Regions from separate parts of the Vibrio qinghaiensis genome, predicted to be linked through region 4. Evidence: predicted binding sites of a transcription regulator. Region 4 holds the regulator's gene; each other region holds the start of a gene.
The links. The regulator CRP, encoded in region 4, controls carbon source genes, mostly activating them, when cyclic AMP is high. The targets are predictions, from matches to a motif close to TGTGANNNNNNTCACA.
Positions count from the first base shown of each region.

Region 1: mlc (sugar metabolism global transcriptional regulator Mlc) is a predicted target of CRP. The motif match lies at 3,020-3,035, and genes of this name have one in related genera.
Region 2: CCZ37_RS10745 (CTP synthase) is a predicted target of CRP. The motif match lies at 3,866-3,881, and genes of this name have one in related genera.
Region 3: malT (HTH-type transcriptional regulator MalT) is a predicted target of CRP. The motif match lies at 1,527-1,542, and genes of this name have one in related genera.

Region 1 is NZ_CP022741.1:1,887,868-1,893,770, reverse strand. It holds gene cydH (cytochrome bd-I oxidase subunit CydH) at 54-143, shown strand; gene CCZ37_RS08680 (patatin-like phospholipase family protein) at 162-1,334, shown strand; gene pyk (pyruvate kinase) at 1,383-2,831, opposite strand; gene mlc (sugar metabolism global transcriptional regulator Mlc) at 3,111-4,328, shown strand; gene CCZ37_RS08665 (chemotaxis protein CheV) at 4,419-5,363, shown strand; gene CCZ37_RS08660 (YciK family oxidoreductase) at 5,451-5,903, opposite strand, start outside.
Region 2 is NZ_CP022741.1:2,329,980-2,335,882, reverse strand. It holds gene rlmD (23S rRNA (uracil(1939)-C(5))-methyltransferase RlmD) at 1-524, shown strand, start outside; gene relA (GTP diphosphokinase) at 588-2,810, shown strand; gene mazG (nucleoside triphosphate pyrophosphohydrolase) at 2,945-3,742, shown strand; gene CCZ37_RS10745 (CTP synthase) at 3,966-5,606, shown strand; gene eno (phosphopyruvate hydratase) at 5,686-5,903, shown strand, end outside.
Region 3 is NZ_CP022742.1:1,089,768-1,095,670, reverse strand. It holds gene malT (HTH-type transcriptional regulator MalT) at 1-1,314, opposite strand, end outside; gene CCZ37_RS18625 (glycogen/starch/alpha-glucan phosphorylase) at 1,901-4,354, shown strand; gene malQ (4-alpha-glucanotransferase) at 4,455-5,903, shown strand, end outside.
Region 4 is NZ_CP022741.1:2,480,516-2,486,418, reverse strand. It holds gene astA (arginine N-succinyltransferase) at 1-962, shown strand, start outside; gene astD (succinylglutamate-semialdehyde dehydrogenase) at 994-2,451, shown strand; gene CCZ37_RS11580 (DUF1338 domain-containing protein) at 2,520-3,314, shown strand; gene crp (cAMP-activated global transcriptional regulator CRP) at 3,418-4,050, opposite strand; gene CCZ37_RS11570 (phosphoribulokinase) at 4,292-5,161, opposite strand; gene CCZ37_RS11565 (YheU family protein) at 5,244-5,450, opposite strand; gene CCZ37_RS11560 (hydrolase) at 5,510-5,903, opposite strand, start outside.

The sequences.
Region 1 (5,903 bases), 590 kb from region 4:
TTGAAGATACTTCACACTGATGTTATTACTTTGTTATCTGGTAGGAGGTGGCTATGGAACTTGATCTAAAATATGCATTAGTGATTACTGCAACAGTGTTTGCTGTTCTGATTGGTTTTGGTTTGATCGCTATCAGCCATTAATCAACGAGGGTTCTGCTGATGAACACTAGTGGAACTATCTCTGATAAAGAGACGAGAGCGGATTTAGATCGGCTCTCGAAGTATATTGGAGGAAAAAATGCATTGGTTGCCCAAGGTGGTGGCCAAAGAGGTATTTTTACCGCAGGTGTGTTGGATGCGTTCCTTGTTTCCAATTTTGATCCCTTTGATGAATTCTATGGCACCTCTGCAGGTGCATTGAATTTGTGCGCTTACCTATGTCGTCAGCATGGGTTAGGCAAAGCTTTTATTTTAGAACTCACCACGGATGCTAATTTTTTTAATCTATTTAGCTACGTTCGGCGTAAGCAGTTCATGAACTTGGATTGGGCTTTAGATCGCATATCGGAATTTCCTTATAGGTTGGATGTCGATATGGGATGCCAAGTCCTTGCGAAAAGAAAAGCTTACGCGGCGGTTACTTCAGCACACTCGCTGCACGACCATTATTTCCCGGTATTAGAAAGTAACTGGCGAGAGGTAATGATTGCTACCTGTGCGATTCCTCGCTTATACCCGCACGCAGTTAAGTTGGGTAATGAACTGTATATTGATGGTGGTGTATCAGCATCAATTCCAGTGCAAGAAGCATGGCGAAAAGGTGCTCGTTTTGCCGCTGTCATTCGTACAGAATGTCCTGATGTTGCCTCGGTCGATAGTCGAATAACATTAAAGCCTTCACCATATACTACGTCTTATAACAAGCCTCATTGGTTGCATGAACCTCTACAAAATATCCAAGGCCAGTGGCAGCAGAAATTGTCTCACTGGAAGCAAGAGTGGAGTGGTTTTCTCCATCAACAGATAGAGCGTTCTAAGCAGCAAAAACGTGAAAAGATAAGTTTGGAACTGCTTAATGGTGGGCGTTGGTTATTTGGCGCTGACGATATATATCGCTTAAGTCACTTAATTGGCGACAAATTTGATTCAGGGTTGGCGGATATGTTGATGGTGCATTACCAAACGTATTCTTTAACTCAAGAATTTTTGCATGCTCCACCAGATGATATTTACATCCTACAAATTGTACCCAGTGAACCACTGAGATCGAACTCCTTACTCAGTCGTCAAGAAGACCTACTTCATGATTATGAATTAGGTCTCGCGGCGGGTTACCGTTTTATTGAGGACTTTAGCCAAGCACAGCAGGCATATCAGTCGCGTATGACATAATCGTGGAGGAGTATCCCCGAGGCTATTCAGCCAACGGGGATAGTCAAATTACTCAAGGACTGGAAGTATACGCATACAGTTAGTCGTCCCTTCAACATCCATAATGTCACCTTGAGTGATGATTACTAAATCACCGAACTCTAACAGCTTTTTCTCCTTAAGCGTATTGAGAGCTGCAACGGCTACATCAAATCCAGTGTCTGCCTTGGTGTCAAAATAGACTGGAGTGACCCCTCTATATAGAGCACAACGATTTAAAGTTCGCTCATTAGGTGACATAGCAAAGATAGGCAGCACAGAGTTTAAGCGGGAGGTCATAAGTGCTGTTCTTCCTGATTCGGTTAGAGTTACCATGGCTTTGATCCCTTCCATGTGATTGGCGGCATAGATAGTGGACATGGCAATAGTTTCTTCAGCAGTCACAAACGAAGTATCGATTCGGTAATTTTGCTGGCTAGCTTCGATCATTTTCTCTGCTCCAACACACACTTCGGCCATTGAACGAACCGTTTCTACTGGATATTTCCCAGCAGCGGTTTCACCTGAAAGCATCACCGCATCGGTTCCGTCCAGCACCGCATTGGCAACGTCCATTACTTCCGCGCGGGTTGGCATTGGGTTTTCTATCATTGACTCCATCATTTGTGTAGCAGTGATAACGACTCTGTTGAGTGCCTTAGCGCGGCGGATCAGTTTTTTCTGCACACCCACCAGCTCTGGATCTCCAATTTCGACTCCTAAATCACCACGAGCGACCATGATCACATCAGAGGCCATAATGATGTCATCAATGTTCTGATCATTGGCTACCGTTTCTGCTCGCTCTACTTTTGCCACGAGTTTTGCTTCAAGGCCTGCATCACGAGCGAGCCGGCGAGCGTATTTCATATCTTCGCCATTTCTAGGAAATGAAATAGCCAGATATTCGACCTTTATTTCGGCGGCCAGTAGTATGTCTCGTTTGTCTTTTTCTGTCAGCGCTTCAGCCGACAAACCGCCTCCTTTCTTGTTGATGCCTTTGTTATTTGAAAGTGAGCCACCAACAGTGACGGTAGTATGTATTTTTGCACCATCGACAGCGGTGACGAGTAGTTGTACTCGTCCGTCATCGAGTAACAGTAAATCATCGTGCTGTACATCTTGTGGTAGTTTTTTGTAGTCAATGCCAACCGAATTTTGGTCACCTTGCCCTGGGGGTAACTCTGCATCCAGAACAAATCGGTCACCTTCATTTAAGTAGATTTTTCCTTCTTTAAATGTGGAGACTCGAATCTTTGGTCCTTGTAAATCACCAAGTAAAGCCACATGGCGACCCAACTTAGCCGCGATAGCTCTTACTCGTTGCGCTCGCAGTTTATGGTCCTCGGAGCTACCATGTGAAAAATTCATGCGCACAACATTTGCGCCAGCTTTGATAATCGCCTCTAATATCTCGCCTTTGTCTGTTGATGGGCCTAAAGTAGTGACGATTTTTGTTCTTCTTAACACCGCGGTCATTGTGTTCTCCTGATGGGGCGGGAATCTGGATTAAGTATATGCAAGATCTGGCGAAAGAAAGGGGATAAGCGTTAAATTTATCGACAGGTGCTAGATGATTCTCGTCACAAAAAAAGAGTGGTTTCATATTTTTTGAATGTAAACAAATAGCAATTTATTGACTAAATACACCAAGAACTATGTATATCCGTGATACTTGTCACGGCAATATACTAAAGCGCTTCACAATTAGTTCGCAAAGTAAAAAAATTGGCATGTTATTGATTTCTGGAGCTCCCAATGTATATGGCGCAACCAGGCCATATTGATCATATCAAACAGGTCAATGCTGGTCGTGTATATAAACTTATCGACCAAAAAGGTCCCATTTCTCGCATTGATTTATCGAAAGAGAGTGGGCTTGCTCCGGCAAGTATTACCAAAATTACTCGTGAGTTAATTGAAGCTCATTTAATCCATGAAACGACAGTACAAGAAGCGATCAGCCGTGGTCGCCCTGCCGTTGGTTTACAAACCAATAACGAGGGATGGCAATTTTTATCCATGCGTTTAGGCCGTGGCTACCTAATTATTGCTCTGCATGAGTTGGGTGGTGAAGTGTTGATCGACACCAAAATTGAGATCCATGAGCTAGACCAAGATGACGTGCTCGCTAGGTTGCTTTACGAAATTGAAGAATTTTTTCAAACCTACTCGTCGCAATTAGATCGCGTGACAAGCATTGCAATTACTTTGCCCGGTTTAGTGAACTCAGAGCAAGGGATTGTACTGCAGATGCCGCATTACAATGTGGAAAATCTGGCTCTTGGTCCTGAAATTTATAAGGCGACGGGGCTACCTGTTTTTGTGGCGAATGATACCCGAGCTTGGGCACTGGCTGAGAAGTTGTTTGGTCATTCGCAAGGCAATGAAAATTCGGTTCTGATCTCTATTCACCACGGTTTAGGTGCCGGAATTATCCTCGATGGCAGGGTGCTACAAGGTCGGCATGGGAATATCGGTGAGTTAGGGCATATCCAAATTGATCCGCATGGTAAACGTTGTCATTGTGGCAATATTGGCTGCTTAGAGACAGTCGCTAGTTCGCAAGCGATTCGTGAAGAAGTGGCGCTGCGTATTGCAAACGGTGAGGTTTCATCATTGACTGAGCACAGAGAAATTACCATCGAAGATATCTGTGAGGCTGCAGCAGAGGGTGACCCATTGGCGGTGGATGTGATAGAGAAACTAGGGCGTTACTTAGGGGCCGCTATCGCGATTGTGATCAACCTATTTAACCCAGAAAAAATTCTGATCGGTGGTGTTATCAACCAAGCTAAAAACGTGTTATACCCTGCATTACAAAAATGTATCGAAGAGCAGAGCTTACCCGTCTATCACCAAGATCTCGAATTAGTCGAATCACGCTTTTATAAACAGGCAACTATGCCTGGTGCGGCTTTGATTAAACAAGCCCTCTATGATGGACTTTTGCTGATGAAAGTGGTCGAAGGTTAATTTTTTCGCGGTTAGATCATTTATATTTTTTACAATTAACCCATATGGCTATACTGTTATGTGAGTTCACTATAATTTTCGGGATTTCGTATGTCAGGTGTTTTAAATACGGTTGACCAGCGCACCAATCTTGTCGGAGAGAATCGACTTGAGCTGCTTTTATTCAGCTTAAACAGCAGGCAAATCTTTGCGATCAATGTGTTTAAGGTGAGGGAAGTGATCAAAGTTCCTCAATTAACAAAATTGCCCGGTTCTCATCATAATATTACGGGTGTCGCCTCATTGAGGGGAGTGCCTGTTCCTGTCATTGATTTGCGCAGTGCGATAGGTTTCCCTCCATCTCGTTTGGATGACCAAGAGCATAACCTCATCATCACCGAGTACAACCGAAGCATTCAAGGCTTTTTGGTTGGGCAAGTTCGCAATATTATCAATACTGCTTGGACTGAAATTCAGCCGCCACCGCGTTTAGCTGGTCGCTCTAATTATCTGACCGCTATCACCCATGTTAAAGAGGTCAACAGTAGTCATATTGTTGAAATCATTGATGTGGAAAAAGTGTTAGCTGAGATTATTGATTATGATGTCTCTATCTCGGAAGGCGTTCTTGACCATGCCTTGGTTTCAGAGATGGTTGGGCGAAAAATTCTTATAGTGGACGATTCCTCAACGGCTCGCAACCAAGTCAAAGGGACGCTATCACAACTTGGTTTAGAGATTATTGAATGTCGAGATGGTTTAGAAGCACTGAATCTTTTGAAGTCATGGTGTGATGAAGGAAGGGACGTAACGAATGAGCTTTTATTGATGATTACCGACGCTGAAATGCCAGAAATGGATGGTTATAAATTGACATCTGAGGTACGCAGTGATCCGAGAATGAAATCGTTGCACATTATTCTCAATACTTCATTGAGTGGCAATTTCAACGAAGCTATGGTTAAAAAAGTGGGCTGTGACCGTTTTATCTCGAAATTTCAACCGGATTTATTGGTGAAAGAAGCGCAAGATCGTTTACGTGATGTGCTTTCGTAAGATTTTCCGTAGTTTGATGGTGTACCTCAAACAACAATGCCTTGCTGATGAGGCAAGGCATTGACAGATTAAGAAAAAGCTAAGCCATTACTTTTTCGGTTGTGCGTCGATACATTGACCATTAATGGCTTGGCCTTCCGGCGCCATTAGATAGAGATAAAGCGGCATAATATCTTTAGGCGTTTTCAACAACTCCACATCTTCAGCGGGATAAGCTTTAGCGCGCATCCCTGTGCGCGTGCCACCGGGGTTAATTGCATTCACTCTAATTGACGTGTTGCTTAGCTCATCAGCCAGTACTTGCATCATCCCTTCTGTGGCGAATTTTGATATAGCATAAGTGCCCCAAAAAGCACGACCATCATGGCCTACGGTTGAAGAAGTAAATACAATCCGCGCATCTTGAGATTTGTGCAGCAATGGTAGCGCTGCTTGGGTGAGTAAAAACTGCGCTTTGACGTTGACCTGCATGACATCGTCATAAGAATCTTCACCAATCTGATCAAACGGGCTGATCACACCCAAAAGACCCGCGTTATG
Region 2 (5,903 bases), 150 kb from region 4:
CCTCCAACTTTATTCAAGTCAATCGCCAAGTAAACCAAAAAATGGTGGCTCAAGCGTTGGAATGGTTAGCTTTGACTGAGGATGACCGAGTTTTAGACCTATTTTGTGGCGTAGGGAACTTTAGTTTGCCGATGGCCCAATACGCTCAATCGGTAGTGGGCATTGAAGGTGTGGATGAGATGGTTGAGCAAGCGACACAAAACGCGCAGCGCAATCAAATCGATAATATCGCGTTCTACCAAGCAAATTTGGAACAAGATATGTCAACGCAAGCGTGGGCAAAGCAAAAATTTGCTAAAGTACTACTCGACCCAGCGCGAGCCGGGGCGGCAGGCATTGTCGACCAATTGGCTAAGCTCGGCGCTCAGCGCGTGGTGTACGTTTCTTGTAACCCGGCGACACTGGCAAGAGACAGTCAAAGTTTACTCAGCCAAGGTTATAAGTTGGTAAAACTTGGCATGTTGGATATGTTTCCACACACCAGTCATTTAGAATCGATGGCGCTATTTGTAAAAAGTCGGTAGACAGAGAACTAACCCAGTTGGCGTTAGTCGAATACCACAAACTATAAAACTAGGACGAATCAGATGGTTGCGGTACGAAGCGCACACTTGAATCCAGACGAACAGTTTGAGCTAGATAAATGGATTGCGAGTTTACATCAAGATAAAAGCACAGCCTCTAAACTGACGGACGTATACCGTCAGTGTGAAACGTTATTAGAAGGTCAGGCCAAAGGACCGCTACTGCTGTGGCGCGGCCGTGAAATGATCGAAATCCTGATTACTTTATCGATGGATCGCGCCACTTTAGTCGCGGCTCAGCTCTTTCCTATCGTCAGTAGTGGGCTTTTTGACCGTGAAGTATTAGAAGAGACCTATGGTAAAGGCATAGTGAAGCTGATTGATGGTGTCGAAGAGATGGCGGCGCTTGGTCAGTTAAACATCACCTTGCAAGGCAGTGAAGCTTCAGAGCAGGTGGATAACGTTCGCCGCATGCTGCTTGCGATGGTGGATGATTTTCGTTGTGTGGTGATCAAATTAGCGGAGCGCATCTGTAATTTACGTGAAGTAAAAGATGAACCTGACGAAATTCGCCGTGTGGCGGCCAAAGAGTGCGCCAATATCTATGCCCCTTTAGCAAACCGCTTGGGCATTGGTCAGCTCAAATGGGAAATTGAAGATTACGCATTTCGCTACCAGCAGTCCGATACTTATAAACAAATTGCCAAGCAGCTTTCAGAGCGCCGCATCGTGCGCGAACAATATATTCACGATTTTGTCGAAGATCTGCGCGCCGAGATGAAGCTTTCTCATATCAATGCTGAAGTGAGTGGCCGTCCGAAACACATCTATAGCATCTGGCGCAAAATGCAGAAGAAAGGTTTGGCTTTCGATGAGCTGTTTGATGTGCGTGCAGTTCGCATTATTGCTGATCAACTGCAAGACTGTTACGCCGCCTTGGGCGTTGTTCATACCAAATACAAACACCTACCTAGCGAATTTGATGATTACGTTGCTAATCCGAAACCGAATGGCTATCAATCCATTCATACGGTGATTTTAGGGCCAGAAGGCAAAACCATCGAAATTCAAATTCGTACTAAGCAGATGCATGAAGAGTCTGAACTTGGGGTTGCCGCGCACTGGAAATATAAAGAGGGCGCAACGGTTGCCCGTAGTGGTTACGATGAGAAAATTACTTGGTTGCGTAAGCTTCTTGATTGGCAAGAAGAGATGTCTGATTCGGGTGAGATGATCGACGAGCTGCGTAGCCAGGTGTTTGATGATCGTGTTTACGCCTTTACACCTCGTGGTGATGTAGTTGATTTACCCATGGGAGCCACGCCGCTCGATTTTGCCTACCATATTCACTCTGAAGTGGGGCATCGCTGCATCGGTGCCAAAGTCGCGGGTCGTATTGTTCCATTTACTCATAAATTATCTATGGGTGATCAAGTCGAAATTATCACCCAGAAAGAGCCGAATCCGTCGCGTGATTGGCTAAATCCAGCAACGGGGTTTGTCCATTCAGGCCGTGCGCGCGCCAAGATTAACGCCTGGTTCCGTAAACAAGGCCGCGAGAAAAACCTTGAAGCCGGACGAGAGATCCTCGAATCAGAATTAGCCAAAATCGGTGCTACGTTAAAAGATGCCGATAAATACGCGCTCAAACGTTTTAACGTCAATACGCCTGACGAGCTGTACGTCGGCATTGGCAGTGGTGATTTGCGAATCAACCAAATTGTCAATCACATCAATGCCTTAGTTAATAAGCCGACCGCTGAGCAAGAAGATCAACAAGCACTGCAAAAATTGCAAGATGCGCAAACTCGTCCAGCTCAGCCACATCGAGCGCACAAAGATGCCGTTGTGGTGGAAGGGGTAGATAACCTCATGACACACCTAGCGCGCTGTTGCCAACCTATCCCAGGTGATGAGATCAAAGGTTACATTACTCAAGGGCGTGGTATTTCAGTCCATCGCAGTGACTGTGAACAGCTAGAAGAGCTGAGCCATCACGCACCTGAACGCATCATTGATACCGTTTGGGGGCGCGGGTTTGTTGGAACCTATATTTTGACTTTGCGCGTTGAAGCGATGGAGCGAGGTGGGCTACTCAAAGACATCACCACCCTGCTTGCGAATGAGAAAGTGAAAGTCATCAGCATGAAAAGTCGTAGCGACTACAAAAGACAGTTGATCATCATGGATTTTGATCTTGAAGTGAGCAACATCGAAGCGCTGTCACGAGTATCAATGCGAGTAGAGCAGATCAAAGATGTCATGTTGGTGAAACGCCTAGGCTAAATTTCATATCACAGTAACACTCTTATTGGCGTGAATCGCAATTAAATCGCGACGCAAGCGCCTTGGGTTTTTAAAGGCGAGTGGCAATGACTGCTCGCTTTTTTATTTTAAATATTGATGTAAGGAGCGGATAAATGAGCCACCCAATCGAACAACTGGAACAGATCATGGCACAGTTGCGTGACCCAAAAACAGGTTATCCTTGGGATATCAAGCAAACTTTTGACACGGTTGTTCCTTACACAATCGAAGAGACCTATGAAGTGGTGGAAGCGATCCACAACCAAGATTGGCCTAATCTCAAAGAAGAATTAGGTGACTTGCTGTTTCAAGTTATTTTTTATAGTCAAATGGCGAAAGAGCAAGGGTTGTTTGATTTCTCGCAAGTTGTTGAAACGGTGAATGAAAAACTTACGCGCCGCCATCCTCATGTTTTTTCGGGTGCCAAGTTTGAGGATGAAGCGCAAATCAACGCCAATTGGGAAGCTGAAAAAGCCAAAGAAAAGGTACAAGCAGGAAAAAAAGATCAAAGTATTCTAGACTCAATACCACACGCTTTTCCGTCTCTTTTACGTGCTACAAAGATTCAAAAAAAGTGTGCCCAATATGGCTTTGATTGGGATTCTATCGGCCCAGTGGTTGATAAAGTCCAAGAAGAGATCGAAGAAGTGATGGAAGAGGCGTTGCAAATCAACCCTGATCCGGTTCGAGTAGAGGATGAAATGGGCGATCTATTATTTGCCACCGTTAACTTTGCTCGGCACTTAAAAATTGATCCAGAAGTGGCGTTAAATAAAGCAAATCGAAAGTTTTCACGTCGATTTAAAGGTATTGAAATGCTGGTGGCACGTCAGCACAAAACCTTGACCGATTTTTCTCTCGAAGAATTGGATGCGATGTGGAATGAAGTGAAGCGCTTGGAGTCGAAGTAATGCCCTGTGTTGGCAATCCACAACAAAACCCACCCATTGAGACAAATTTGACTCATTTGAGTGGTGTGATAAGCCATATCAAGCGGTGCTCTTTGATTTGAAGCAAAAAATAAAAAATGACAGTGTGATAGATTTCACGTTGTAGCGAATAAGGGCTTCTGGTATATTTTTATCCCGTCCAGAAGAAATCCATTTCCCTCATTCAACCAATTTCAGGTTAAACATGACGACAAATTACATTTTTGTTACTGGCGGGGTTGTATCCTCTCTAGGTAAAGGTATTGCGGCAGCATCTCTTGCGGCGATTTTAGAAGCTCGTGGTCTTAAAGTGACTATGATGAAGCTTGACCCTTACATCAACGTTGACCCAGGCACAATGAGCCCAACTCAACATGGTGAAGTGTTTGTCACGGAAGATGGCGCTGAAACTGACCTTGACCTTGGTCACTACGAACGTTTTATTCGTACCAAAATGACCAAGCGCAATAACTTTACTGCTGGTCGTGTTTATGCCGATGTATTGCGTAAAGAGCGCCGCGGTGACTACCTAGGTGCAACGATTCAGGTTATTCCACACATCACCAATGCGATTAAAGATCGCGTTATCGCAGGCTCTGAAGGCCACGATGTCGCTATCGTTGAAGTGGGTGGAACCGTTGGTGATATTGAGTCATTGCCATTCATGGAAGCGATTCGTCAGCTTGCGATTGAAGTGGGCCGTGAACACGCAATGTTTATGCACCTGACTTTAGTTCCTTACCTTGCCGCTGCAGGTGAAGTGAAAACCAAACCGACTCAACATTCAGTTAAAGAGCTGCTTTCTATCGGCATTCAGCCTGATATTTTGGTTTGTCGTAGTGATCGCGTTATCCCAGCGAACGAACGTAAGAAAATTGCTTTGTTCTGTAACGTGCCTGAAAAAGCCGTTATCTCGATGAAAGATGTCGATTCTATCTATAAGATCCCTCAACTGATCAAAGCTCAAGGTTTGGATGATATCGTTTGTAACCGTTTTGCTATTAAAGCGCCAGAAGCGGATCTTTCTGAATGGGAACAAGTGATTTACGAAGAGGCTAACCCAACTGCAGAAGTTGTGGTCGGGATGGTTGGTAAATACATTGAATTACCTGATGCTTACAAATCGGTTAACGAAGCGCTGAAACACGCAGGTTTGAAAAACCGCTTGAGCGTGAAAATCAAATACATCGATTCTCAAGACGTTGAAACCAAAGGTGCGGAAGTGCTGACTGGTTTGGACGCAATCCTCGTACCTGGTGGTTTTGGTGACCGCGGTATCGAAGGCAAAATTCTTGCTGCGCAATATGCTCGTGAAAACAAAGTACCTTACCTAGGAATTTGTTTAGGTATGCAAGTAGCGCTGATAGAATACGCGCGTAATGTTGCGGGTATGAAAGGTGCGCATTCAACAGAATTTAACAAAGAGACTCAATACCCTGTGGTAGGCTTGATCACTGAATGGGTAGATGACGAAGGTAACGTAGAAGAGCGTACTGAAAAGTCTGATCTTGGTGGTACTATGCGCCTTGGTTCGCAGCTATGTCACTTAGAGAAAGGCACTAAAGCGTATGAGCTTTACGGTAGTGCAACCATTCATGAGCGCCATCGTCACCGTTATGAAGTTAATAATAAACTTCGTCCGCAGATCGAAAAAGCTGGTTTGAAAGTATCAGGTCTGTCTGCTGATAAGAAGTTGGTTGAAGTGATTGAGAACCCTGCTCACCCATGGTTTGTAGCAGCTCAGTTCCACCCAGAATTCACGTCAACCCCTCGTGATGGTCACCCACTATTTGCAGGCTTTATTAAAGCGGCAGGTGAGTTCCAACGCGGTGAATCAGAGAAGTAACAAGGATACGGGCAGTTGCAATTGTTGTGCTGCTGCCCTTTATAGTTTTGACATTTAAATTCAACGAGAGGAAACATTAATGTCTAAGATCGTTAAAGTTCTAGGTCGCGAAATCATCGACTCACGTGGTAACCCAACAGTAGAAGCTGAAGTTCACCTAGAAGGCGGTTTCGTAGGTATGGCAGCTGCGCCATCTGGTGCATCTACTGGTTCTCGCGAAGCTCTTGAGCTACGTGACGGTGACAAATCACGTTTCCTAGGTAAAGGTGTTCTTAAAGCGATTGCAGCTGTAAATGG
Region 3 (5,903 bases), on a different replicon from region 4:
CTCGTTGGTCGATTTAGTCAGCAGATCCCCAACGTCAAAGTAGCGGTGCTGACTTTGAGCCAGCCAAGCTTGTAACATACACAGTTTAGGCTCGCGATAGAGCTGAGTGGGGGAGAGTTGGTTAATGGCCTCTTCGAGAGCCAAAAGCTCGCCTTGGTTGAACATCTTCCAGCCAAATTGCGTCAAGATAGTAGCGAGTAAGTCAGTATCGTTGGCGAGCGTGGCGTGACGCAACGCTTGATGAGGAGTAGCTTCTTGCAACCAAGCGTACGCGGCGGCACGATGCAGATCTTGCTCCTGCTGCGGGATGCGAGCCAAGCGTTCATGAGAGAGGAATTCCGCAAATAAGTTGTGGAACCGGTACCAGTTGTGCTCACCTTCCAATGGATAAATGAATAAACCATAGCGGTTGAGCGACTCAATCATGCTCAGCGCGTCGTCACGTTTGGTGAGTGCAGAGACTAACACGTCATTAAAGTGATCGAGCACTGAGCATTGCATCAAAAATTGGCGCGTTTCTTTATCCAGCAGATCAAACACTTCCTCAACTAAATAATCCCATAAATGTGCATGATTAAATTGCGATACTGACTCCGCTGTTTGCGCCAACGTGCGCTTTTGGTGCTGTGCTTGTAAGGCAATCAATTGCAGTGCGGAGGGCCAGCCTTCGACATAGGTGCACAAGTTGTTGGCAGTATCATCATCCACGCCATCAGAGACCCGTTGATTAAAGAAGCGTGTTGTTTCTTCGGTATCAAAGGCGAGTAGCTCGTTACCAATTTCGATCATCAAATCGCGTACGCGCAAGTTGGCCGTGCCTAATGGTGGAGTGGCACGGCTAGTGACGACCAGCGTTAGGTTGTCTGGCATGTGTTTGAGGAAAAAGCGCATCGCTTCATGGATATCGTCATCGGCGATCAAATGGTAATCATCGAGAACCACATAGCACTCTTTGTTAAAGCCAGACATTTCCGAAAACACTTCACTAAATAGTGAATGTAGAGAAGAGAACTGGCGTCGCTCGGCCAGTTTTTGGGCATTTGGACAACTTTGCTGAGTCGCTTTATTAATCGCTTGCAGTAAGTAGTTGATAAATCGGAACGTATCATTATCGCTTTCATCGATGCTATACCAACCCACATTGGTCTTGTCTGATAACCATTGCGCTGCCATGGTGGTTTTTCCATAACCAGCAGGCGAGCGAAATAGCACGAGTTTGTAGCAAGGTGCTTGGGCAAGCAGCTCTAACACACGTGGGCGAACGATGGCGTTGTGTAGGCGGCCGGGGCGAGTAAGCTTAGAAGGTATCCACATCTTCCAGATTCCATTTATTGTTCTTGTTACTGACTTAAAAGCTGATCGTAGCTTTGGAGGTGCTTAGTAAGAAGAGCATCATTATTTAGGAGTTCACAAGTGAACTATCACTCATTTTGTATGGATGTTACTTGATGTCGTGACGCACGTTTATTGATCCATCCCGAGATTCTTGCAGGATTCACATTTACTTATCATCTACGCCCCATAATTGTGATTTTAATCACTAAAACTTCTTTGTTATGCGCTATATAAAAACTGAGCATGTACAAAATCTCATGTGATTTGTAAATGAAGCTCATTTTTTTGAGAGCCAATTCTCATATTGAGAGATTGATATTCCTGATCGAAACCTGAGCGTCATGAGCAGTATTTAGGCTAGTGAGCAAGGTGATGTGATCACAATCACTGCTTATGAACCGCTATGTGCAACGAATGAGAGATAGATCACTGCGACTCTGGTGCTCGCTCTCTACGCCCTGAGCCCTCCTCCTAAACGAGGTCATTTTTAGGAGGATGCCGACCTTGCGTAGCTGATGCACGATATGCTGAAGATGAATTAAAACGACTAAGTGAGATTTCGCTAATGAAACCTACGCAACAGAAGAAGTTTGATAAAGCCTCGTTCCAAGAAAACGTAAAGAAACACCTGACTGCTACCTATGCAACCACCATTGAAAATGCAGATAGCCGTTCATGGTATCTCGCAATGGGGCGCGCACTGGCTGAACTAACGACGTTTGATCTACTCGAAACTGAGCAAGACCAGCGCATTGTTAACGCTAAGGGTCTGAACTACTTATCACTTGAGTTCTTGATTGGCCGCTTAACTGGCAACAACCTCATCAGCATGGGTCTGTATGAGCAAATCACGGAAGCGATGGCTGGTTTAGGCCAGAATCTAACGGATTTATTAGAAGAAGAACGCGACCCATCCTTAGGCAATGGTGGTTTAGGACGACTTGCGGCATGTTTCATGGATTCGTGCGCTGCGCAAGAGTACCCAACCGTAGGTTATGGTTTACATTATGAATATGGTTTATTTAAGCAATCTTTTAATGAAGGCCACCAACAAGAAGCTCCTGATGCGTGGCGTTGTGTTGAAGGCTACCCGTGGGAAGTGGCACGACCACACCTAGCACAAGAGATTGGTTTTTACGGCCATGTTGATGTTATCAATGATAATGGTGTTGAAAAGCGTCATTGGGTTCCGGGTATGTTTGTCCAAGCAATGCCTTGGGATTTACCCATTGTTGGTTATGAAAGCGATACGGTGTATCCATTGCGTCTATGGGAGTGCCGCGCGATTGCACCTTTCTCACTGGCGGATTTCAACAACGGTAACTACTTTGAAGCGCAGCATGCTTTGATTGATGCGGGCAACATTACCAAAGTGCTTTATCCAAATGATAACCACGAAAAAGGCAAGACGCTGCGTTTGATGCAGCAATATTTCCACAGTGCGGCGTCAATGCGAGACATTTTACGTCGTCATGCGGCGGCGGGTCATGCCATTGCGGATCTTCCTAAATATCAAACCGTTCAGCTAAACGATACTCACCCAACGATTTCCATTCCTGAATTGATGCGTATCTTAATTGATGAGAAAGGCATGGGCTGGGATGAGGCATGGGCGATCAGCTCAAAAACGTTCGCTTATACCAACCATACGTTACTGCCTGAAGCACTCGAAACGTGGAGCGAGTCGTTGATCCAGCGTCTGCTTCCTCGCCATATGGAAATCATTTACGAAATCAACCACCGCTTCTTGCAAGAAGTACGTGCTAAGTGGCCGGGTGATGTGTCGAAACAGCAAAAACTCTCCATCATCCAAGATGGTTTCCACCGCGTAGTGCGCATGGCAAACCTTTCTGTGGTTGGCTCTTACGCTGTTAATGGTGTGGCGGCGCTGCACTCGGAGTTGGTAAAACGCGATCTTTTCCCAGAATTCCACGAGCTTTACCCAACACGTTTGCACAACGTAACAAACGGCATTACGCCGCGTCGCTGGCTGAAATTTTGTAACCCAGGTTTGTCTGCGCTTATTTCGGACAAGATTGGTACTGAGTGGCCAGCGCACCTTGATCAGCTAGAAGAGATTGCTCAATACGCGGACGATGCGAAATTCCAAAAAGAGTTTATGGCGGTCAAGAAACACAACAAGCAGCGTTTGGCTGATTGGGTCGCAGAGCACATGGGTATTGAGCTTGATACCAATGCCATCTTTGATGTGCAGATCAAACGCTTGCATGAATACAAACGTCAGCATTTGAATATGTTACATATTCTTTCTTTGTATCATCGCTTAGTGAATGACCCAACGTTCGATATGACGCCGCGCGTGGTGTTCTTCGCGGCTAAAGCGGCACCGGGTTACCACCTAGCTAAAGAGATCATCTACGCCATCAATAAAATTGCGGAAAAAGTAAATAGCGATCCGCGCATTGGCAACAAGCTAAAAGTGGTTTTCATTCCTGATTACCGTGTGAGCATAGCTGAAATCATCATTCCTGCTGCCGATGTATCCGAGCAAATTTCTACCGCAGGTAAAGAAGCATCTGGTACCGGTAATATGAAAATGGCGCTAAATGGTGCTTTAACCATAGGTACGATGGATGGTGCAAACGTGGAAATTCGTGAGGAAGTGGGTGATGACAACATCTACATCTTCGGTTTGGAAGTGGACGGAGTCGAAGCATTAAAAGCCAGTGGTTATAACCCATATGATTACTACAATGCGGATCCGCTGCTTAAGGCTTCGCTGGATTTGTTGGTGGGTGAAGAGTTTACCCCAGGCGCTCCGGGCAAATTGAAAGCCACGTTCGATAGCTTGCTTGATGGTGGTGATCCATACCTAGTGCTGGCTGATTTCGCCTCGTATGTACAAGCGCATCAGGCGATGGACAAGCAGTACCGTGACCAGGCTGGCTGGGCGAAGAAAGCGATTCTTAACACCGCGTTGGTGGGTAAGTTCAGCTCTGACCGCAGTATCCGTGACTACGTTGACAATATCTGGAAATTAGAAACCGTTAAGCGTTAATTTTCAAGTAAGCCAAGGCCTTAGTGCCTTGGCTCTATGTGACTCATTATAATAAAACCCTACCCATTTGAAGGGGAAAGAAGTCCCTTCGGAGAAAGCGATGAAACAACTAAACGCATTGAAACAAGTAGCGGCAATGGCGAACATTGCCGACAGCTACATAAGCGCGTGGGGCGACGAAGCGAAAGTGGAAGATGAAACCATTATCCGCTTATTGGCGTCTTTGGGCTATGACACAACCAATGATGAAACGCTGCTGAAATCAGCAGAAAAGAAACACAAGAAAGATGTATTAGATCCTGTTCTCGTTATTCGTGAAGGTGAAACGGTAGAAGTGCCACTTTATCTAGGTGCCAGCGCACGTGAAAGCGAATTTAACTGGCGCTTAGAAACCGAGCAAGGAGAGGTACTTGAAGGCTATCTTCAATCGCAAGTCGTTCGTGATGAACGCGCTGAGGGTGGCCCTTTAGTGTTTGCATTGCCAAGCGATTTGGCATGGGGATATCACAAACTGTTGGTGACACGGAAACGCCGTAAAGCACCGTATGAGCTCACGCTGATAGTGACGCCAAAAGCCTGTTACAAACAAGCGCCTATTATCGAAGGTAAAAAGTTATGGGGCCCGAGTGTACAGCTTTACACGCTGCGTACTCAGCACAACTGGGGTATTGGTGATTTTGGTGACTTAAAACAGTTAGTGGCGGATATTGCTTCTCGTGGCGGCGATTTTGTCGGCCTTAACCCGATTCATTCTCTCTTTCCTGCAAACCCGGAAGGGGCGAGTCCTTACAGCCCATCGTCACGCCGTTGGCTTAATATTTTATACATTGACGTGAGTTCAGTGCCTGAATTTGCTTTGAGTGCGGATGCGCAGCAAAAAGTAGGCAGTGCGGAGTTTCAGCAACGTCTGCAGAAAGTACGTGAAGCGCATTGGGTAAACTATACCGAAGTTGCAACATTAAAAATGAGTGTCTTGCCACTCCTGTTCACCGAATTTAAAAAACGCCATTTAGATAAAAATAGCGATCGCGCACAAGCCTTTTTGAATTTCGTTGAAGAAGGTGGTGAGAGCTTAGTGCACCAAGCGGCATTCGATGCGCTGCATGTCGATTTACATGCCCAAGATCCGAATGTATGGGGTTGGCCGGTTTTTCCTGAAAAATATCGTCGGTTTGAAAACAGTGCAGTACAGAAATTTATCGAGGACAATCAAGATAAAGTTCATTTATACATGTACTTGCAGTGGATTGCTGATGGTCAAATTAATGAAGCCCAAGCACTTGCGGAAGAGAAAGGCATGGCGGTCGGCTTATACCGCGACCTTGCGGTGGGTGTGGCTGATTCTGGCTCTGAAACTTGGGCTGATGCCGGTAACTTGATTTTAGACGCCAGCATTGGCGCACCACCGGATATTCTTGGGCCATTGGGGCAAAATTGGGGCTTACCACCGCTTAATCCACAAGTCTTACAAGCAACCGCTTACGATGCTTATATCAAACTGCTGCGCGCCAATATGAAACATTGTGGTGCGCTGCGTATTGACCATGTA
Region 4 (5,903 bases):
TTGAATCCGGTCACGGGTTTACATCACTACCCGTAAATGAAAAGCTCTTAACCAACCGTATTACTCATTCTGAATACAGCTTCGCTAAACCCGACGTCTCAGAGCCGGGAGATGAGGGCTACCTGATGGTCGGTTTTGATTCTGAAACCGGTGAGGTCGCAGGGACGACTGGCGTTGAGGCATCGATTGGCCATGACGTGCCGTTTTATTCTTATCACATCAGCACGATAGTGCATTCGTCGCCTAAGCTGAAGGTCAACAATACCGTCAAGTTGCTTACTTTTGGCAATAACTACACGGGATGCAGTGAAATTTGTACGCTTTTTTTACGCCCAGATTTTCGTCAAGGGTTGAATGGGCGTTTGATGTCGAAATGCCGTTTTCTGATGATGGCAGAACACCCACATCGTTTTTCTAAAACCATCTTTGCTGAAATGCGTGGTGTGTCTGATGCCGAAGGCAACTCGCCCTTTTGGCAATGGCTGCAAGAGCATTTTTTCTCGATTGATTTCACTATGGCTGATTATTTAACTGGCATTGGTAAAAAAGGGTTTATTGCTGATCTGATGCCCAAACTGCCGATTTACGTCAACTTATTGAGTAAAGAGGCACAGGCGGTGATTGGTCAAGTGCATGACAATACCCGTCCAGCGTTAACGCTACTCGAGCGCGAAGGATTCACCTGCCGTAACTATGTAGACATTTTTGATGCAGGTCCAACGGTTGAGTGCGATTTGCGCAATATCGAATCCGTACGTCACTCGGTGCGAGCTAAAGTGGAACTGGCCGAGCATTCAAGCTCGCAAGATTATCTTATCTGCAATAGCTCGTTTGAAAACTTTCGTGCTACTGCTGCAAAAGGTGCTTATAACCGCGAAACGGAAACGGTGATCATCTCACCTAAAGTGGCGCAAGCTCTATTGGTTGATAGTGGTGGTTTTGTTCGAATTTTGGCGCAGTAAAATAGGTACATTGGAAGGTAAGGATTAACAGATGACTCAGTGGATTGCAGGTGAATGGTTAGCTGGACAAGGCGAGGCAATGCTTTCGCTTAGTCCCTATAACAATGAGACGATTTGGCAGGGCGATAGCGCCACACCCGCGCAAGTAGAAGCTGCGGTAACGGCGGCAAGAGTCGGATTTATAGAGTGGAAAAAACGTCCTTTTGTTGAGCGTGAGCAATATGTCTTAGCCTTCGCTGAAAAAGTGAAACAGCGCAGTGAAGAGCTTGCACAGATCATCGCCAAAGAGACAGGAAAGCCACTCTGGGAAACGCGTACTGAAGCGGCAGCGGTGGCGGGTAAAATCGCTATATCCATTCGAGCTTATCATGATCGCACTGGTGAAAACACACGCGAAGCGGCGGGTAATCAACTGGTATTACGTCATCGTCCATTGGGTGTTCTTGCGGTTTTTGGTCCGTATAATTTTCCTGCCCACCTGCCGAATGGTCATATTGTGCCTGCACTTTTAGCGGGTAATACGGTTGTGTTTAAACCTTCAGAGCAGACTCCGTGGACTGGTGAGTTTGTGATGAAGTTGTGGCAAGAAGCAGGCCTACCTGCGGGTGTACTTAACCTAGTGCAGGGCGCGAAGGAAACGGGTATTGCGCTTGCTCAGGCCAAAGGCATTGATGGCCTTCTCTTTACTGGTAGCGCCAATACCGGTCATTTACTCCATCGCCAGTTTGCTGGGCAGCCGGGCAAAATGCTGGCTTTAGAAATGGGCGGCAACAACCCCATGGTCATCTCTAAGCAGTATGGCGAGCTTGATGCGGCAGTGTATACCATTATTCAATCCGCATTTTTAAGTGCAGGCCAGCGCTGTACCTGCGCACGGCGTCTTTACGTTCCTGAAGGGAATGAAGGTGATCTGTTACTTGAAAAGCTGGTCAGTGCCACTCAAAAATTGCGTATTGATCATCCCTTTGCTGAGCCAGCACCTTTTATGGGGCCACAAATATCACAAGCGGCGGCGCAGTTCATTCTTGCTGCTCAGGACAATTTACGCGCCTTGGGTGGCGTCAGCTTGCTGGCCGCGACACCTTTGCAGGCGGCGTTTGTCACTCCGGGCATTATTGATGTCACCGCAGTTAGTCAATTGCCTGATGAAGAGTATTTCGGGCCATTGTTACAAGTCGTGCGTTACCAAAGCTTAGATCAAGCGGTGCAACTGGCTAATGAAACTCGCTTTGGTTTATCGGCAGGCTTAGTGTCGACCAATGATGCCGAATGGGATTACTTTGTCGATCATATCCGCGCTGGTATTGTAAATCGTAATCGACAATTAACCGGAGCCAGTGGTGATGCACCGTTTGGTGGGCCGGGAGCGTCGGGAAATTTAAGACCAAGCGCCTATTACGCGGCCGATTACTGCGCATACCCAATGGCATCAATGGAAGGTTGTTCGACAGAACTGCCTGCCACGCTCAGCCCTGGGGTTGAGCTATAGCAGTAAACTTTATCTAAAACCCCATGCCTACTAGCATGGTTTAAACCGAGCACAGACAAGGAGGCGTTATGACGCCAACCGTTTTATTTCAATCATTATGGAATGACTACATTCAGCGCCTTTGCCCTTCTGCCGACAAAGTCCATCACTTGCTTCAAGAAGACGAAGCCTTGATTAATGACCATATTGCGTTGCGAACCTTCAATGTTGCGCCATTAGGTATTGAAACGCTGGCTAAGCCTTTTCTTGCCTTAGGCTACGTTGCCTGTGGTGATTATGTGTTTGAAAGTAAGAAGCTGGTAGCGAAGCACTATGAACACCCTGATTCGACCCAGCCTAAAGTATTCATAAGCGAGCTGAAAGTGGAAGAGTGCTCACCTGCACTCCAAGCCATTGTGGAGAAGCTGGTACATCAAGTCGATAGCAATAAATTAAACAGCAGTGACTTTTTATATGGCGGTCGCCTGTGGCAACTAAGCTACAGCGATTATTTGCAGCTTGCCAACGAAAGTGAATACGCCGCTTGGTTGGCGGCGCATGGTTATGGCGCAAACCATTTCACTGTTAGTGTTAATCAACTGCAGGCGTTTAATGAAGTGAAAGCGGTCAATGATCATCTACGCCAAGCGGGTTTTACCATCAATGAAAATGGTGGGGAAGTGAAAGGTACGCCTGATGTGCTGCTTGAGCAGTCGTCGACCATGGCCGATAAAGTACCGGTGCAATTTACGGAAGGGGTGGAGGTGATTCCCGGTGGATTCTATGAATTTGCCAAACGCTATCCAATGGTCAACGGTGAACTCTACAGTGGTTTTGTGGCGGCCTCTGCAGATAAGATATTTGAAAGTACAGACATGCAATAGCCTCTCATCTTTTTACTTTCGTACTGAAATATCACCAAAGAAAAAGCCACCTGAGTTCCCCAAGGTGGCTTTATGCATTCAATCTCAATCATTTTGATTGAAATTAACGAGTTCCGTACACCACGATAGTTTTACCGTGGGCAGAAATTAAATTCTGCTCTTCGAGCATCTTCAAAATACGTCCCACAGTTTCACGAGAACAGCCTACAATTTGGCCGATCTCTTGACGGGTGATTTTGATTTGCATGCCATCTGGGTGCGTCATTGCATCAGGTTGTTTCGCCAGGTTAAGTAGCGTTTGTGCAATACGGCCCGTCACGTCTAGGAAGGCTAAATCGCCTACTTTTTGACTGGTGACTTGCAGGCGTCGAGAAATTTGTGCAGACAGACGCATTAAGATGTCTGGGTTCACTTGGATAAGCTGACGGAATTTCTTAAAAGAGATTTCCGCAACTTCACAAGGTGATTTTGCACGGACCCAAGCAGTACGCTCTTGGTCTTCTTCAAATAGACCAAGCTCACCGATAAAGTCACCTTGGTTGAGGTAAGAGAGGATCATCTCTTTACCTTCTTCGTCTTTAATCAATACCGCTACCGAGCCTTTGACGATGTAGTACAGCGTCTCTGCTTTTTCGCCCGCATGAATCAACGTGCTTTTCGATGGGTATTTATGAATATGACAGTGTGAAAGAAACCACTCTAGTGTTGGATCGGTTTGAGGTTTACCTAGAACCATAATATCTCACTTCCTCTGCAGGGTACGCTTGCCGCTTTCCATATTGTAGCTAAGCCTAAAATAGGCTTACTAGGATAAGAGCACTTTCCAAATGCTGCAAGCTAACTTGTGTTTCGGTTAAGGATAGTATCCTTTTTCAGAAACGATTTCTTGATTTTAATCGTGTCAGTGGCATGATTTTTTACGCAAAACTGTGCACATGATCACGGTATGAAAAGTAACCGTCAACTTGTCCGATCACTTAGCCAATTTTACCTGTTTCAATCAATTGCTGCAGGATCGGTCTGACGATCAATTCCATCGCAAAACTCATCTTGCCACCCGGCACCACAATGGTGTTGTGGCGCGACATAAAAGAGCCATCAATCATGGCGAGCAGATAGGGGAAATCAACATTCTTTATGCCGCGCAGACGGATCACGACGAAGCTTTCATCCAAACTAGGGATGCCCTTGGCGTTAAGTGGGTTTGAAGTATCAACCGTTGGCACCCGTTGAAAGTTGATGTGAGTTCGCGAGAATTGAGGGGTGATGTAATTGAGGTAATCGTCCATTGAACGAACGATAGAATCCATCACTGCTTCACGTGAATGGCCTCTATCACGTGTATCACGCACGTATTTTTGTATCCACTCAAGGTTAACGATTGGCACCATACCTATCAAAAAATCGACATGCTGCGCGACGTTTACATCGCCATCGACTACACCGCCATGCAGACCTTCGTAAAACATCACATCCGAGTTTTCTGGTAAATCTTGCCAAGGTGTAAAGGTGCCGGGCATTTGATTGTAGGGCACAGCTTCGTCAAAAGAGTGCAGATAACGACGAACTTGGCCTGTGCCTAATTTCCCATATTGGCGGAAAAATTCTTCCAATGCAGGAAAATCATTGGCTTGTGGACCAAAGTAGCTGATGTGCTTCCCTTGTTCGCGCGCTTTACGAATTTCCACATCCATTTCTGGCCGGGTAAAGCGGTGGAAGCTATCCCCTTCAACCCATGCTGGTTTTATGTTCATCATATTGAACATTTTGCGAAAGGCTTCAGAGGTCGTAGTTGTACCGGCACCGGACGAGCCGGTGACAGCGATAATTGGATGTTTTGCTGACATGACAAACCCTGTCTGTATGTAACGTACTTGTTATCGATGGCTGCAATATAGCACGAAAAGAGTAGATTGTTTTGTGCGGAAATTATTTACGCAATTGAATATCCACACTTTCATGCAACTCAGAATAGACGATGATCGCTTCCCCTGTTGCGAGCTGTTTCTTTATTTGCTCGATTTTTTGCTGCAATGGTACTTCCTGCTCTCCGTAATCAGTACCTTCGCGTAATACAAACGTTTCAATCAAATTATCCAGTGTTTCAGGCGCAATGTGCTGCCAAGGAATAAGCATGACGACCTCTTAAACTGTCATGGAGAAAAGGGTATCGATTTAAAGCGATATGTGATTAATCATGCGTTGCATTGATGGTCAATAGGGTTGCCGTGACGCAGATCTTCGTAATAGGTTGGAAGTGCTTCTTCGAGCCAAAATTTAGGCTTAAGCGCGCTACCGCTGAGAAAACCGACATGGCCACCTTGGGTAAATAAGCGGTAATGGATGTTCTCTGGTAAGGCAAATTTTGGGATCACGGCATCCGTCATAAAGGGATCATCTTGCGCTTGAATGATTTGTAGCGGCACGCGAATTTGTGTCAGCTTTGAAAGGCCTGAGCACTGCTGGTAGTAATCCTGCGCATCTTGAAAACCATGCAAAGGCGCGGTGATGAGATCGTCAAATTCGTAAAGTTTTTTGATGTGTTTAATTTGATGGTGAGAAATACCTAACTCATTATGTAAAAGATGC